Regions from separate parts of the Pseudoalteromonas sp. DY56-GL79 genome, predicted to be linked through region 3. Evidence: predicted binding sites of a transcription regulator. Region 3 holds the regulator's gene; each other region holds the start of a gene.

Region 1 (4,288 bases), on a different contig from region 3:
CTGAATATGGGTTATCTTTCAAGCCGTAAGGTTGCAGTGGATATCCTTCGTCATCAATTTTTAATACTCTTGGGCCAGTATAGGCAATGTGCATCCACACGGAAGCAGAGCCCGGACCACCGTTAAATGAGATCAACAGCGGACGTTTGCTCATATCTTTGATTTTTGTGCGCTTGTAGTAGGTGTAATGCAACGTTGCAACTGCGTCGCCGTTTTCATTCCACACCGGCTGTGTGCCTGTTGTCGCGGTGTAGTTAATACGTTCACCTTTTATTTCGGCTCTATGCTCAGTTGTTATTTTATGATCTATCTCAATTGCGCGGTTGTGCTCTTCAGCTATGCTTGGCGCTGAGAGTAGGGCACAACTCACGAGCAATAGTGGTAGTAGTTTTTTCATTGCTTCCTCGGTATTGCAGTCGGTATGTCTGCATTAAAGAAGTATTTCATCTGAAATTCAAAGCCATTGAGACAAACTCAACAAAAAAAACGGCAGGTTTGAAAAATAGGCTGTTGTAACCTCGTTTATCGAAAAGTAACGAATTTGAGCCGATTTGGTTTTTTTTAGTGCAAGATTCGCGTATATTTAGTACTTTATTATGTAGTAATAAAGTATTTAGCCCCGTTAAATTCTTGTTTCACTGCGCTTCTCGTTGTACTTAAGAGATCTCAATCCATGCAAAGAATTTTAATTGTTGAAGACAGTAAAGTCGTACAACAGGTATTGCGACACCTTGCTGCTCAGCATCTAGATGTCGAAATCGATTTTGCTTGGTCCCTCAAGGAAAGTAAGGACTTCTTAGCACAGCACCAATATACATTGGCGCTGGTAGATTTAACGCTGCCCGATGCGATGGACGCAGAGGTCGTGCAGCTCACGCTTAGCCACAAAATTCCCACTGTGGTGCTGACCTCAAAAATAGATGAATATAGTCGCCAGCAAATGCTTGAAATGGGCGTGGTGGATTATGTAATTAAAGACAACCGTGATTCATACCTATACGCGGTCAAGTTAGCATCTAGACTGTTGAGAAACCAAGGTTGCAAGGCGCTGATCGCCGATGATTCTGTGATCAGTCGAGCAGTAATGAAGCAGATGCTTGAAAAGCAATTATTTACAGTGCTTGAGGCGCAAGATGGCGAACAGGCATTGGAGATGTTGCTATCTGACCATGAAATTAAGCTACTGCTGACAGACTTTGCGATGCCGACGATGGATGGCTTTGAGTTGGTGAAATCCGTTCGTAATAGTCGCGGACGAGATGAGTTGGCGATTATAGGTCTATCTGGCGCGGGAAGTCATGGTTTGTCAGCTAAGTTTATCAAATACGGCGCCAATGACTTTTTGGCAAAACCTTTTATGAGTGAAGAGTTTCATTGCCGCATCATGCAGACGATGGAGCAGCTCAATTTGATTGCAGAAATCAAAGAATATGCGCATCGAGACTATTTAACAGGACTTTATAATCGCCGTTATTTCTGTCAGCAGGCAGAGCGTTTAATCAAAAACAAACCGAGCCAGCATATATTGGCATTGTTAGACCTCGATCATTTTAAATCTATTAACGACCAATATGGTCATGAAAGCGGTGATGATGTACTTAAACAAGTTGCTGATTTACTGCGTAGTGCATTTGGTCACTACATTGTCGCACGTATTGGTGGGGAAGAGTTTGCTTTGCTTATTCCAAGCTCAGATATGAAGATGGCAAAGCACATGCTAGAAGACTTTAGAGAGCGCCTTGCACAGCAAGCATTTAAAATTCCTGAGGGTAAGCATTATTGCACCATCAGTATTGGCCTCGCGGCTTGCCAATCAAAGAGTCTAAGCGAAGTAATGCGCAAGGCTGATAAAGCGCTCTACAAAGCGAAGGACAAACAACGAAATTGCGTTATCGCGCATTAGCTTTTCGTTATTTGGGTGTTTATGCACCAACTCAGTTCAGACTTAATATCAATGCACCTAGATGGTGCATTTTTTATGCGTTAAATTCCACCTCCCACTTTAATTCATTGTTAATTAAGGAATAAAAAATTTGGCATAAAGGTTGGATTACTGCATACAACAGGATCAACTGTCCTAAGGGGACTCAGCATGAAAATGATAAGTGCAATAATAAAACCATTTAAACTGGATGAGGTGCGTGAAGCGTTAGCCGATCTGGGGATTGAAGGCATGACGGTCGTTGACGTTAAAGGGTTTGGACGTCAGCGCGGTCACACCGAACTGTATCGCGGTGCAGAATATCAAGTCGATTTCATTCCAAAAATAAAAATAGAAATTGCAACGTTAAGCGAAAACGCCGAGCGCGTTGTGGAAACGGTTACAAAGGCTGCGTTCACTGGAAAAATTGGTGATGGAAAAATCTTTGTTTACGACTTAGACCAAGTTGTTCGGATCCGTACCGGCGAACTTGATGAAGAAGCCATTTAAGGGGAGCCGAGCAATGGAAAATACAATAATAGAACTAAAATTTTCATTAAATACCTTTTACTTTTTGATCTCTGGCGTCTTAGTTATGTGGATGGCTGCCGGTTTCGCTATGCTTGAAGCGGGATTAGTACGCTCAAAAAATACCACTGAAATCCTTACCAAGAACGTCGCACTGTACGCTATTGCTTGTACTATGTATCTGCTTATTGGTTACAACATCATGTATGTGAATAATGCCGAAGGTGGGGTTTTACCAAGTCTTGGCGCGCTCATTGGCAGTGCTGCTAAGGATGCCGACCATGCACTGCAATCCGACTTTTTCTTCCAAGTGGTATTTGTTGCAACGGCCATGTCAATTGTCTCGGGCGCTGTTGCTGAGCGTATGAAATTGTGGGCGTTTTTAGCATTTTGTGTGGTGTTAACTGGTTTTATCTACCCGTTAGAAGGCTATTGGACGTGGGGCGGTGGTTTCTTATCTGAGCTTGGCTTTGTTGACTTTGCCGGTTCTGCCATTGTGCATGGTGCCGGTGCTGCTGCGGCACTAGCGGGTGTTCTGTTACTAGGTGCGCGCAAAGGAAAATATGGCAAAAATGGTGAGATTTACCCAATTCCTGGTTCCAACATGCCACTAGCTACACTAGGCACCTTTATTTTGTGGATGGGGTGGTTTGGCTTTAACGGTGGCTCTCAACTGTTCCTTGCCGACAAAGAAAATGCCATCGCGGTCAGCCAAATCATGCTAAATACCAATGCGGCGGCGGCTGCAGGTGCGGTTGCTGCACTGTTGGTGTGTAAATTAATGTGGGGCAAGGCGGATTTAACTATGGTGCTTAATGGTGCACTAGCAGGTCTAGTGACCATTACCGCAGAACCTGCTTCTCCAACACCTATATTAGCGCTTATCCTCGGTGCCATAGGCGGTGCATTGGTGGTGTTTAGTATCGTTGCGCTAGATAAAGCAAAAATTGATGATCCTGTCGGTGCTATCTCTGTTCACGGTATCTGCGGTGCGCTGGGTGTGATGATGGTGCCATTTTCAAACTCAGACGCTACTTTCCAAGGTCAGGCTGTGGGACTTATCACTATTTTAGGTTTTGTTTTCATTGCTTCCTATATTGTTTGGAGTGTATTGAAAGCGAGCATGGGGATCCGCGTTGGTGAAGAAGAAGAGCTAAGTGGTATGGATCAACATGATTGTGGCGTAGATGCCTATCCCGAGTTCGTGACAGTTCGCGGACAGTAATACCAATTTGGCTCTCGGTCAATATTGTAAAGTTCTCGTTGTCTAAACAAAGTGAGTCCAGCAGGGCTCACTTTTCTTTATAAATATTATTCTACTTTCAGCAGTTGTTAATTTAGGTTACCCTACCATCTTGCGATTCATTTTTTAGTTTTACTTGGGTCATGACGGATAAAAAGAAAAGAACACCTGCCAAAAATTCAAACGTCAAAGCGAACACTTCGCGTAAAAACAATACCCAGCAAAACGGTTCTAAGATGCAAAGAATTAAAAGCCGTGTACTGAGCACGTTGTGGTCTTTCTTTTGGAAGGGGACTATTGCGGCGATATTCCTTGTAGCAATCTATATCATCTACTTAGACGCCAAAATAAGCCGCCAGTTTGAAGGCAATAAATGGGAACTTCCCGTGCAGGTTTATGCCAGATCGATGCAGTTTTTTCCTGATCAGTTCCTTAATGAGGATGAAGTGCTGTGGGAGTTGAAGCGGCTTAATTATTCCCGTGTAAATCGTATCAGCCGTACCGGTCAATATACCGTTCAAGGTCGCACAATCACCATCCATCGTCGCGCGTTCGAATTCTACGATGGCCCAGAAACCGCGCGTATTTTTACGCTT
Region 2 (4,288 bases), on a different contig from region 3:
GTACTTTCTCAGGAAACTGAGACAAAATCTCGGCGGATTGCTCAGGCTCTAAATAAGACAATACAATCGTTTGGATCTGCGGGTGCTCGTTGCGGATAATATTGGCAACCTGCTTCGAGTCCATCCACTTCAACGAATCCAACCCTTTTGCACCAGAGCCCATAACTATTTGGTCAATAAGACTTGCCGCTTTGTCTTCACCAAGTGCTGCGGTTAGCGCCTTCTTAATGAAATCTTCCGATTGGAAACCTATCGTACTAAAACTTTGAATTTGTTCGATAAACAAATTGTGCACAGCTGCTATTTTAGCCTGAGATAGGTCATCCATGGAGGCCATTGCCATACCGACCTTTTGCACTTGCTTCGGCTCTAAGTGTTTCAAAATCTGAGCCGCATCTTCTTCAGTCAAACTAAGCAGTAAGATGGCAGCCTTGTCGACGCCATCTAGCTTGTCAACGTCAAAGGCTGCGGGCAATTGTTTTTGTTCTTGATCAGTCATCTTCTGTCAACCACGCTTTCACAACTTGTGATGAGAGTTCTGGTTCGTTAGCAACTAGGGCACGTACTGCTTTGAGTAAGTCCTCGTCGCCATGTAAGTCTGGCAATTGTAATCTACCGTCAGAAGAGAAGCCAACCGCAGACTCATCGAATTCGTTATTTAGCATATCGAGTGTACTGTCACCTAAATCTACACCACTGGTCAACGCATCTTCATCAAAATCTTCAAGCGTATCATCTGGGTAAATTAGACGCTTAAGCATAGGTCTTACTACCGCTAAGATTAGCACAATGATCACTAAGGTACCTGCTGCAAGACGGATTGTCTTTTGGAACCAATCTTGCTCCCAAAGTGGTATCTCTTGCATTTCAGTGAGGTCTTCACGCACGAATGGCACAGTCACTACCTCTAGTGCATCACCTCGCTGCATATCAAAGCCCACACCACCTTGTAGCAAACGACGGATGTTATTTAACTCTTCTTGCGTACGCGGCGCCATTGCCATGTTACCTTCAGCATCAGGTTTTGCGAGGTAGTCAACGGCCACACTCACACTGATCCGGCGAATAACCCCAGTTTGCTGACGTTTATGGCTAATAGTAGTATCTAATTCATAGTTACGGGTTGCTTCTTTTTGATTACTGCTTGGTGTCGCACTTTGACCATTACCGCCTTGCCCTGCAACCTCTGGGATATTTGAGTTTATAGGAGGTTGATTAGTCAGCGCACCCGGAATACCTACTGCTAAACCACCAATATTATTTTCTTCATACGTCGTTTCGCTACGAACCGCAGGTAAATCTGGGTTATAACGTTTTTGCGTTTCTTCAACTGCACTGAAGTCCATCGTTAAGTCAACCTGCGCGGTAAAGTTACCAAGACCTACAGTTGGGATCAGGATGCTATCAATTTTTTCTAGATATTCTTGTTCACGCTTACGTTCGATTTCGTACTCTTTTCTCGAGCGTGCAGCTAAAGAGTCTTGAGAACCAGAGTTGAGTAGACGACCGTTTTGATCGGTGACGGTCACGCGTGAAGGTTCCAGGCCTTGTACCGCTGATGCCACAATGTCTACGATTGAATCAACTTCTTCGCCGCCAAGCGTTTTGCCACGTTTAAGGGTAATAACTACGGTTGCAGAGGGCTTTTTCTCGCGACGTGCAAAGACGTTTTCTTTTGGAATTGCAAGCAACACTTTTGCACGGTTTACGTCTTGTAACTCTTCAATTGTTCTCGCAAGTTGTTGCTCACGACTATGTTTTAAGCGCTCTCTTTCAAGACGTTGGCTAACACCAAAACCCATATCCTGCATCAGAATATCAGTGCCAGAACTCGGAGACTGGGTAAAACCGTCACGCGCCATGCGTAGTTTTATGTCTTGATAGTCCGACTCAGCAACTAAAATGGTATTACCATCTAATTGGTATTCAATTTTCTGTTGGTCTAAAAAGTCTAACGTTTCGACGAGTTCTTCTGTTGGGTATTTACCAAGCGGACGCATATCTGGCTGGCGCGCCCAAATGATAATAAAGATTGCGATTGCTAAACAAATAGCAAGGGCAATAACCAGAGTAACCTGGCGCAACATATCAACACCGCTTAGCGCACTGAAGTAGCCTGATTTTTGCTCTTGTTGCTCATCCGATCCGCTGTCATTATTCAGCGCTGCATCGGAAAGCGTAAGATCTGTTGATTGATTAGTAGCCACGATTACTCTCCACAGTCACTCAATTAAACTGGCATGCTCATGATTTCTTTATAGGCCTCAACAAGTTTATTACGAACTTGCACTGTTGCCTCAAAAGCGACCGACGATTTTTGTTTCGCTATCATGGCTTCTGCAAGAGAAACGCTTCTGTCACCCATTTCAACAGCGGTGACTTTTTGTTTCGCTTCTTGTTGTAAGCCATGAACCGTATTAAGTGCGTCTGAGAGTAAATCGCCAAACTGAGCCGATGAAGATGCCGCCGTCTTAACCGGCTGCACTGATGGCTGTGTGTTTCTCGTCGCTTCTGCAGCCATTGCCTGCATTTCTTGAAATAGCGCTGATGATTGTACTTTCATGATGCTTTACTCAAAATAACTCTTAGTTACCTGTAATAAAGCAGAAAACGTGCCAACTTAAAATCGTTAATTTTCAGTATCTTGAAACATTTTTAGTATGTCGAAAAATTGGCAGTGCATAGAAGTAAAAACTAGGCGCCTAAGATCTGCTGATCTTTATAGGCACCTAATTAAATTTTAATTGACATATAAAGCTTAACCTGAGGTTTGGAAAAGCAATGAGCTAACTCACTCCTTTTAAGCTTAAGTATCTTAGGTTAAGCGGGTAACGCAATCCCTAAATCTCGCATTTTTGCCAGCTTATAGCGAAGTGTGCGAGGACTCATACCCAATACCTCCGCCACCTCTTTACGTTTACCATTAAACTTTGCCAGCGTATCTAAAATAATTTGGTGTTCTTTATCCTGTAACTCATCTTTATAGCTAATGATTTCATCCTCACCTTGAGAGCGCTCCATTAAAGCTGATGCTTCATGATTTAGAAGTGGTGCAGACTCAATCAAAGCCATCGGTGAGAAATTTTCGATAAAAATATCATCTTCTTGAATTTCATTACCTTGGAACAAAATCAGGGCACGTTGAATAACGTTGTCTAGCTCTCTTACGTTTCCAGGCCAAGTGTGCGAACTGAGCTTGCGCTTTGCACCGATGCTTAATATAGGTGTTGGCTTGCCTGCTTTTTGCGTATGTCTTACCAACAAATGCTCGGCTAACACAGCGATATCACCTGCTCTGTCCTTCAATGGCAACCACTCTAGCGGGAAAACATTGAGGCGATAATATAAATCTTCTCTAAATACCCCATCATCCACCGCTTCTTTTAAATCGCGGTTACTGGTTGCCAACACTCTGACATCCAGTGAAATGGTTTTTCTGCTGCCTAGACGCTCAACCTCGCGCTCTTGTAACACGCGAAGTAATTTTGCTTGTAATCCCAAATCCATCTCTGTGATCTCATCAAGCAAAATCGTTCCCTTTTGTGCTTGCTCAAATTTTCCAGGGCACGCTTGAATGGCACCTGTAAACGCCCCCTTTTCGTAACCAAATAGGGTCGCTTCGAGCATATTTTCCGGGATTGCAGCGCAGTTAATTGCGATAAAAGGCTCGTCTGCTCTGTCAGATTTATCGTGAATATAACGAGCCAACACTTCTTTACCTGAACCGCTTGGCCCAAGTACCATAACGCTGGCATCCGACTTAGCTACTTTTGCGGCCAGTTCAAGTAGTTTAATACTCTTTGGATCGGCAACAATGGGGCCGTCTGTCTCTTTTTCCTTCTCAGGTAAATAACGTCCAACCATATTAAGCAATACTTCTGGCGCAAATGGCTTCGCCATATAGTCGATAGCACCCAATCTCATCGCCTCAACCGCATCATCAATGGTCGCGTATGCTGTCATCATCAATACCGGTAATTCGGGATAGTTGAGTTTAATGGTCTTTAACAAGTCAAGCCCACTCATGGCACCCATTTGCACATCACTCACCACCAAAGAAAAGGTTTCCTGCTTTAGCAATAAAACGGCTTGTTCCGCACAACTTGCTTCTACGCACTCGATATTTGAAAGCTGCAATGTATCTATGAGTGCTTCTCTTAAACCAGCATCATCTTCAACAACTAAAACTCTGTTACTCATAGCTCCTCCGCCTCAATTAGTGGTAGTACCAAGCTAAAACGCGCGCCCTTACCTTCAACATTGTCTGCCTGCGCAAACCCTTTGTGTG
Region 3 (4,288 bases):
TCTTCTAATGCTCAGCCAAAATCACTTATTGACTTCCAAAGGATCAAGTACATGACCGTATTGCGTGTCATCTTACTCATTGTTTTCGCTTCAATAATGGTATGGATGTGGTCGCCCATGTTTAATCCATCAGAGGCGGACTCAGCAAAAGAAGATGAACCGTTAGCTAAGCCCGATTATGTTGCAACCACACTTCAGCAAACGACCTATAGTGAAAATGGCTTATTAAACTATCAGGTAACTGCTGATAAGATGGAGTTGTATCAAGATCTTGGCTTTAGTCACTTTGAAAAGCCTATTTTCACCTTATATAACGGTGAGCAAAATTGGCAAATAAGTGCATTAGAAGCAACACTGTACGAAAACAATACCTTGATATTAGAGGGCAATGTGCTGGCAAAGAATTTAACGCCTAACGCCATGATCACCGATATCAATGCCGATAATGTAAGAGTTGAAATTAAGCAAAAATTGATGAAGTCGGAACACCCTGTCGTTATCACGGGTCCTAGTCTTAGGATCACGGGTAAAGGACTGCATGCGGATCTACAAAAGCAAGTGATCGAACTCATCAACCACACAAAGACAATTTATTATGACCAGTAAAATCATTAACAAACTAGTTTTCATCGGCTTGCTTGCAAGTTCTACTCTAGTAATTGCTGCAGAACAAAATGAAGTCATTATTGATGCTGGCCGTCAGCAAGCTCAACTGCAAAGCAACATCGGTATTTTTGAACAGAATGTTGTTATTATTCATGGCAACAGAAAAATAAATGCCGATCGCCTAGAAGTCCATCGCCGCGCGGAGCTTGGTACTAACAAGCAACTGCTTGTTGCAACTGGCAGCCCAGCTATTTTCAGCGAACGTCAACCTGATGGTAATTTGCTAGAAGCCAAAGCAAACGAAATTCGCTACGACGTTGCGAAAGGCACCTTAGTCATTTCTGGCGATGCGGAAATCAATCAAACTGGGCAAAAAATCAATGCTCAGGTCATCACCTATGACATTGAAAAGCAACTGATCAGTGCTGAGCGCTCAGACCAAGAAGATTCCCGTGTAAGAACCATCCTTGTTCCTGTTGATGACAAAAAAGACGCAAAAGATAAAAAAGCGCAGGAAGAAGGTAACAATTAATGAGCGAGCTCAAAGCAACTGGTCTAGCAAAGAGTTATAAAGGCCGCCAGGTCGTCAAAAATGTTGGCTTAAGTGTTCAAGCTGGCAGCATTGTAGGCTTATTGGGCCCGAATGGCGCAGGTAAAACCACGACCTTTTATATGATTGTAGGGTTAGTACCAAGCGACAAAGGTTTTATTCAGATTGATGACGAAGATATCACTTTGCTACCAATGCACAGCCGCGCGCGACTTGGTATTGGTTATCTACCGCAAGAGTCTTCGATCTTTAGAAAACTCACGGTCTATCAAAATTTGATGGCGATTTTAGAAACTCGAAAAGACTTATCTAAAGTTGAAAGAGAAGCTGAACTAAACGAGTTACTGGATGAGTTTAATATCCAACACATTCGCGACTCACAGGGCATGGCATTGTCGGGAGGCGAAAGAAGACGCGTAGAAATTGCTCGCGCTTTAGCCGCTAACCCTAAGTTTATCCTGTTAGATGAACCTTTTGCTGGTGTTGATCCTATTTCGGTGTTAGATATAAAGACAATCATAGAGCACCTAAAAAACCGCGGTATCGGTGTGCTAATCACCGATCATAACGTTAGAGAAACACTGGACGTATGTGAAAAAGCCTACATCGTTTCACATGGTGAGTTAATCGCTGCAGGCACGCCAGAACATGTTTTGGCAGATCAAACCGTAAGAGATGTCTACCTAGGCGAACAATTCAAGCTATAGTTAAGACGTAGTATTAATAACTGTTAAAAAGGATTGTTAGAGATACATGAGGCAATCATTACAGCTGCGCATGGGGCAGCAACTTACAATGACTCCACAACTGCAACAAGCCATTCGCTTGCTGCAGCTTAGTACATTGGATCTGCAACAAGAAATACAAGAAGCATTAGACAGCAATCCATTGTTGGAAGTGGAAGAAGGTGATAATACTGACGGCGAAAACACTGACCAACACAGTCAAGAAAAGAGCAGTGCTGACGACAATCAAGATTCAAGCGATGAAGTGCAGGTTAGTGACTATGAGATAGACTCAGATACAGCCATGAGCAAAGACACGGTGAGCGATGACCTCGCCATGGATGTCACTTGGGACGAGTATATGAGTGCAGCGCCCGCTGCAAGCTCAGGCCCACTTCCCGATGACGATAATGTTTATCAAGGGGAAACCTCTGAATCTCTCCACGACTATCTCATGTGGCAACTTGAGCTGACACCATTTAGTCCAACAGATAGAGCGATTGCGATTGCGATTATTGAAGCGGTCGACCTGTCAGGCATTTTAACACTGTCTTGCGAAGACATTTTAGAAAGCATTAATGATGAGAGTAGCGAAGAGCCTATTGAGCTGGATGAAGTCGAAGCCGTGCTCAAACGTATTCAGCTTTTCGATCCTGTCGGTATCGCAGCGCGTAGTTTACAAGAATGCTTGTGTATTCAGCTAAATCAATTCGCCCCAGATACGCCATGGATTGCCGAAACGAAAATGATCCTGACAGAGCATATCGACTTGCTTGCCAGCCGTGACTATCGAACTTTGACTAAGAAAACACGCCTTAAAGAAGCCGATCTCAAAGAGGTCATGACGTTAATTCATAGTCTTAACCCAAAACCAGCGGCAAGCATTATTCATGAAGAGCCTGAATATGTGATCCCTGACGTATCGGTGAAAAAAGTAAAAGGTCGTTGGGTCGTAGAGCTAAATCCTGATGCTATGCCTAAAATAAAAGTAAACGACCATTATGCTGCGATGTCTAGAACAGCGAAATCCAGTACAGATAGTCAGTTTATTCGCTCACATTTACAAGAAGCGAAGTGGTTTATTAAAAGCTTAGAAAGCCGAAATGATACTTTATTAAAAGTTACCAATTGCATTGTGCAACAACAACAGGCATTCTTTGAACATGGCCCCGAAGCAATGCGCCCTATGGTGCTAAATGATGTTGCTGAAATGGTTGAGATGCATGAGTCCACAATTTCCCGTGTGACAACACAAAAATACATGCATACACCTCGGGGAATATTTGAGCTGAAGTACTTCTTCTCTAGCCATGTAAGTACAGAAAATGGAGGTGAGTGCTCTTCTACAGCAATTAGAGCACTTATCAAAAAGCTGATAGCTGCAGAAAATACCGCGAAACCATTGAGTGACAGCAAAATTGCAGATATCTTAGCTGAGCAAGGAATTAAGGTAGCGAGACGTACGATTGCAAAATATCGTGAATCCCTAGCCATTCCACCGTCAAATCAGCGTAAAAGCTTGATATAAGACGTAAAAACCAAGAAGGAAAAATGCTTATGCAACTAAATCTAACTGGTCGCCATGTAGAAATTACTGACTCATTAAGAGACTATGTCACCAACAAGTTTGCGAAGCTAGAAAGGCACTTTGATCATATCAATAACGTGCATGTGATCCTTGATGTCGAGAAGCTAGTACAAAAAGCAGAAGCAACATTACACGTAAACGGCGGCGAGCTATTTGCATCAACAGAGCATCAAGATATGTATGCCGCAATTGATGGCCTTATCGACAAGCTAGATCGTCAAGTTATTAAACACAAAGAGAAGCTCACTCGACACTAAGATGAAATTAAGTGAATTGGTGAACAAGGACTGCAGTAAAGCTGCGGTCCTTTTTAATAGCAAAAAACGTATTTTAGAATACATCAGCGAACTGGCTCATAGCCAAATTCCAAATACCAGTCAGCATGCTATCTTAGACGCTTTAATGGCGCGAGAGAAATTAGGCAGCACAGGGATCGGTAAAGGTATTGCCATTCCTCATGGTAGACTTGAAGGTTTGGATAAAATCCTTGCAATGGTGCTTGTTAGCGAGCAAGGGATCCAGTTTGAAGCCATAGATAAGCAGCCTGTCGATATTTTTGTCGCGTTCATCGTACCCGAAGGTGATAATCAACAGCACCTGAAGACCTTAGCGGCGATTGCTGATACACTCAAAGACAAGTCTTTTTGCAAAATGCTTAGGCAAGCAAAAAGTGATGACGAGTTATATGCAGTGATCCAAGGTGAACTTGATGAGTGATGAAGAAAAAGGACTCGAGCTTATCATTATCAGTGGCCGCTCAGGCTCTGGTAAATCTGTAGCGCTTCGAGTATTGGAAGACTTAGGCTACTATTGTGTAGA

What was found. The regulator sigma-54, encoded in region 3, starts transcription at its own class of promoters, with help from an activator protein. The targets are predictions, from matches to a motif close to GTTGGCACGNNNNTNGNNT.
Region 1: NO992_RS02920 (P-II family nitrogen regulator) is a predicted target of sigma-54. The motif match lies at 2,033-2,051, and genes of this name have one in related genera.
Region 2: fliE (flagellar hook-basal body complex protein FliE) is a predicted target of sigma-54. The motif match lies at 2,602-2,620, and genes of this name have one in related genera.

What each region holds. Positions count from the first base shown of each region.
Region 1 is NZ_JANHZS010000003.1:79,845-84,132, reverse strand. Features, by position in the region: gene NO992_RS02930 (S10 family peptidase) at 1-397, opposite strand, end outside; gene NO992_RS02925 (diguanylate cyclase domain-containing protein) at 674-1,903, shown strand; gene NO992_RS02920 (P-II family nitrogen regulator) at 2,093-2,431, shown strand; gene NO992_RS02915 (ammonium transporter) at 2,445-3,674, shown strand; gene mrcB (penicillin-binding protein 1B) at 3,836-4,288, shown strand, end outside.
Region 2 is NZ_JANHZS010000002.1:136,596-140,883, reverse strand. Features, by position in the region: gene fliG (flagellar motor switch protein FliG) at 1-499, opposite strand, end outside; gene fliF (flagellar basal-body MS-ring/collar protein FliF) at 492-2,210, opposite strand; gene fliE (flagellar hook-basal body complex protein FliE) at 2,231-2,563, opposite strand; gene NO992_RS01980 (sigma-54-dependent transcriptional regulator) at 2,821-4,200, opposite strand; gene NO992_RS01975 (PAS domain-containing sensor histidine kinase) at 4,197-4,288, opposite strand, start outside.
Region 3 is NZ_JANHZS010000006.1:56,409-60,696, reverse strand. Features, by position in the region: gene kdsC (3-deoxy-manno-octulosonate-8-phosphatase KdsC) at 1-55, shown strand, start outside; gene lptC (LPS export ABC transporter periplasmic protein LptC) at 52-606, shown strand; gene lptA (lipopolysaccharide transport periplasmic protein LptA) at 596-1,138, shown strand; gene lptB (LPS export ABC transporter ATP-binding protein) at 1,138-1,863, shown strand; gene NO992_RS05820 (RNA polymerase factor sigma-54) at 1,910-3,409, shown strand; gene hpf (ribosome hibernation promoting factor) at 3,439-3,726, shown strand; gene ptsN (PTS IIA-like nitrogen regulatory protein PtsN) at 3,728-4,186, shown strand; gene rapZ (RNase adapter RapZ) at 4,179-4,288, shown strand, end outside.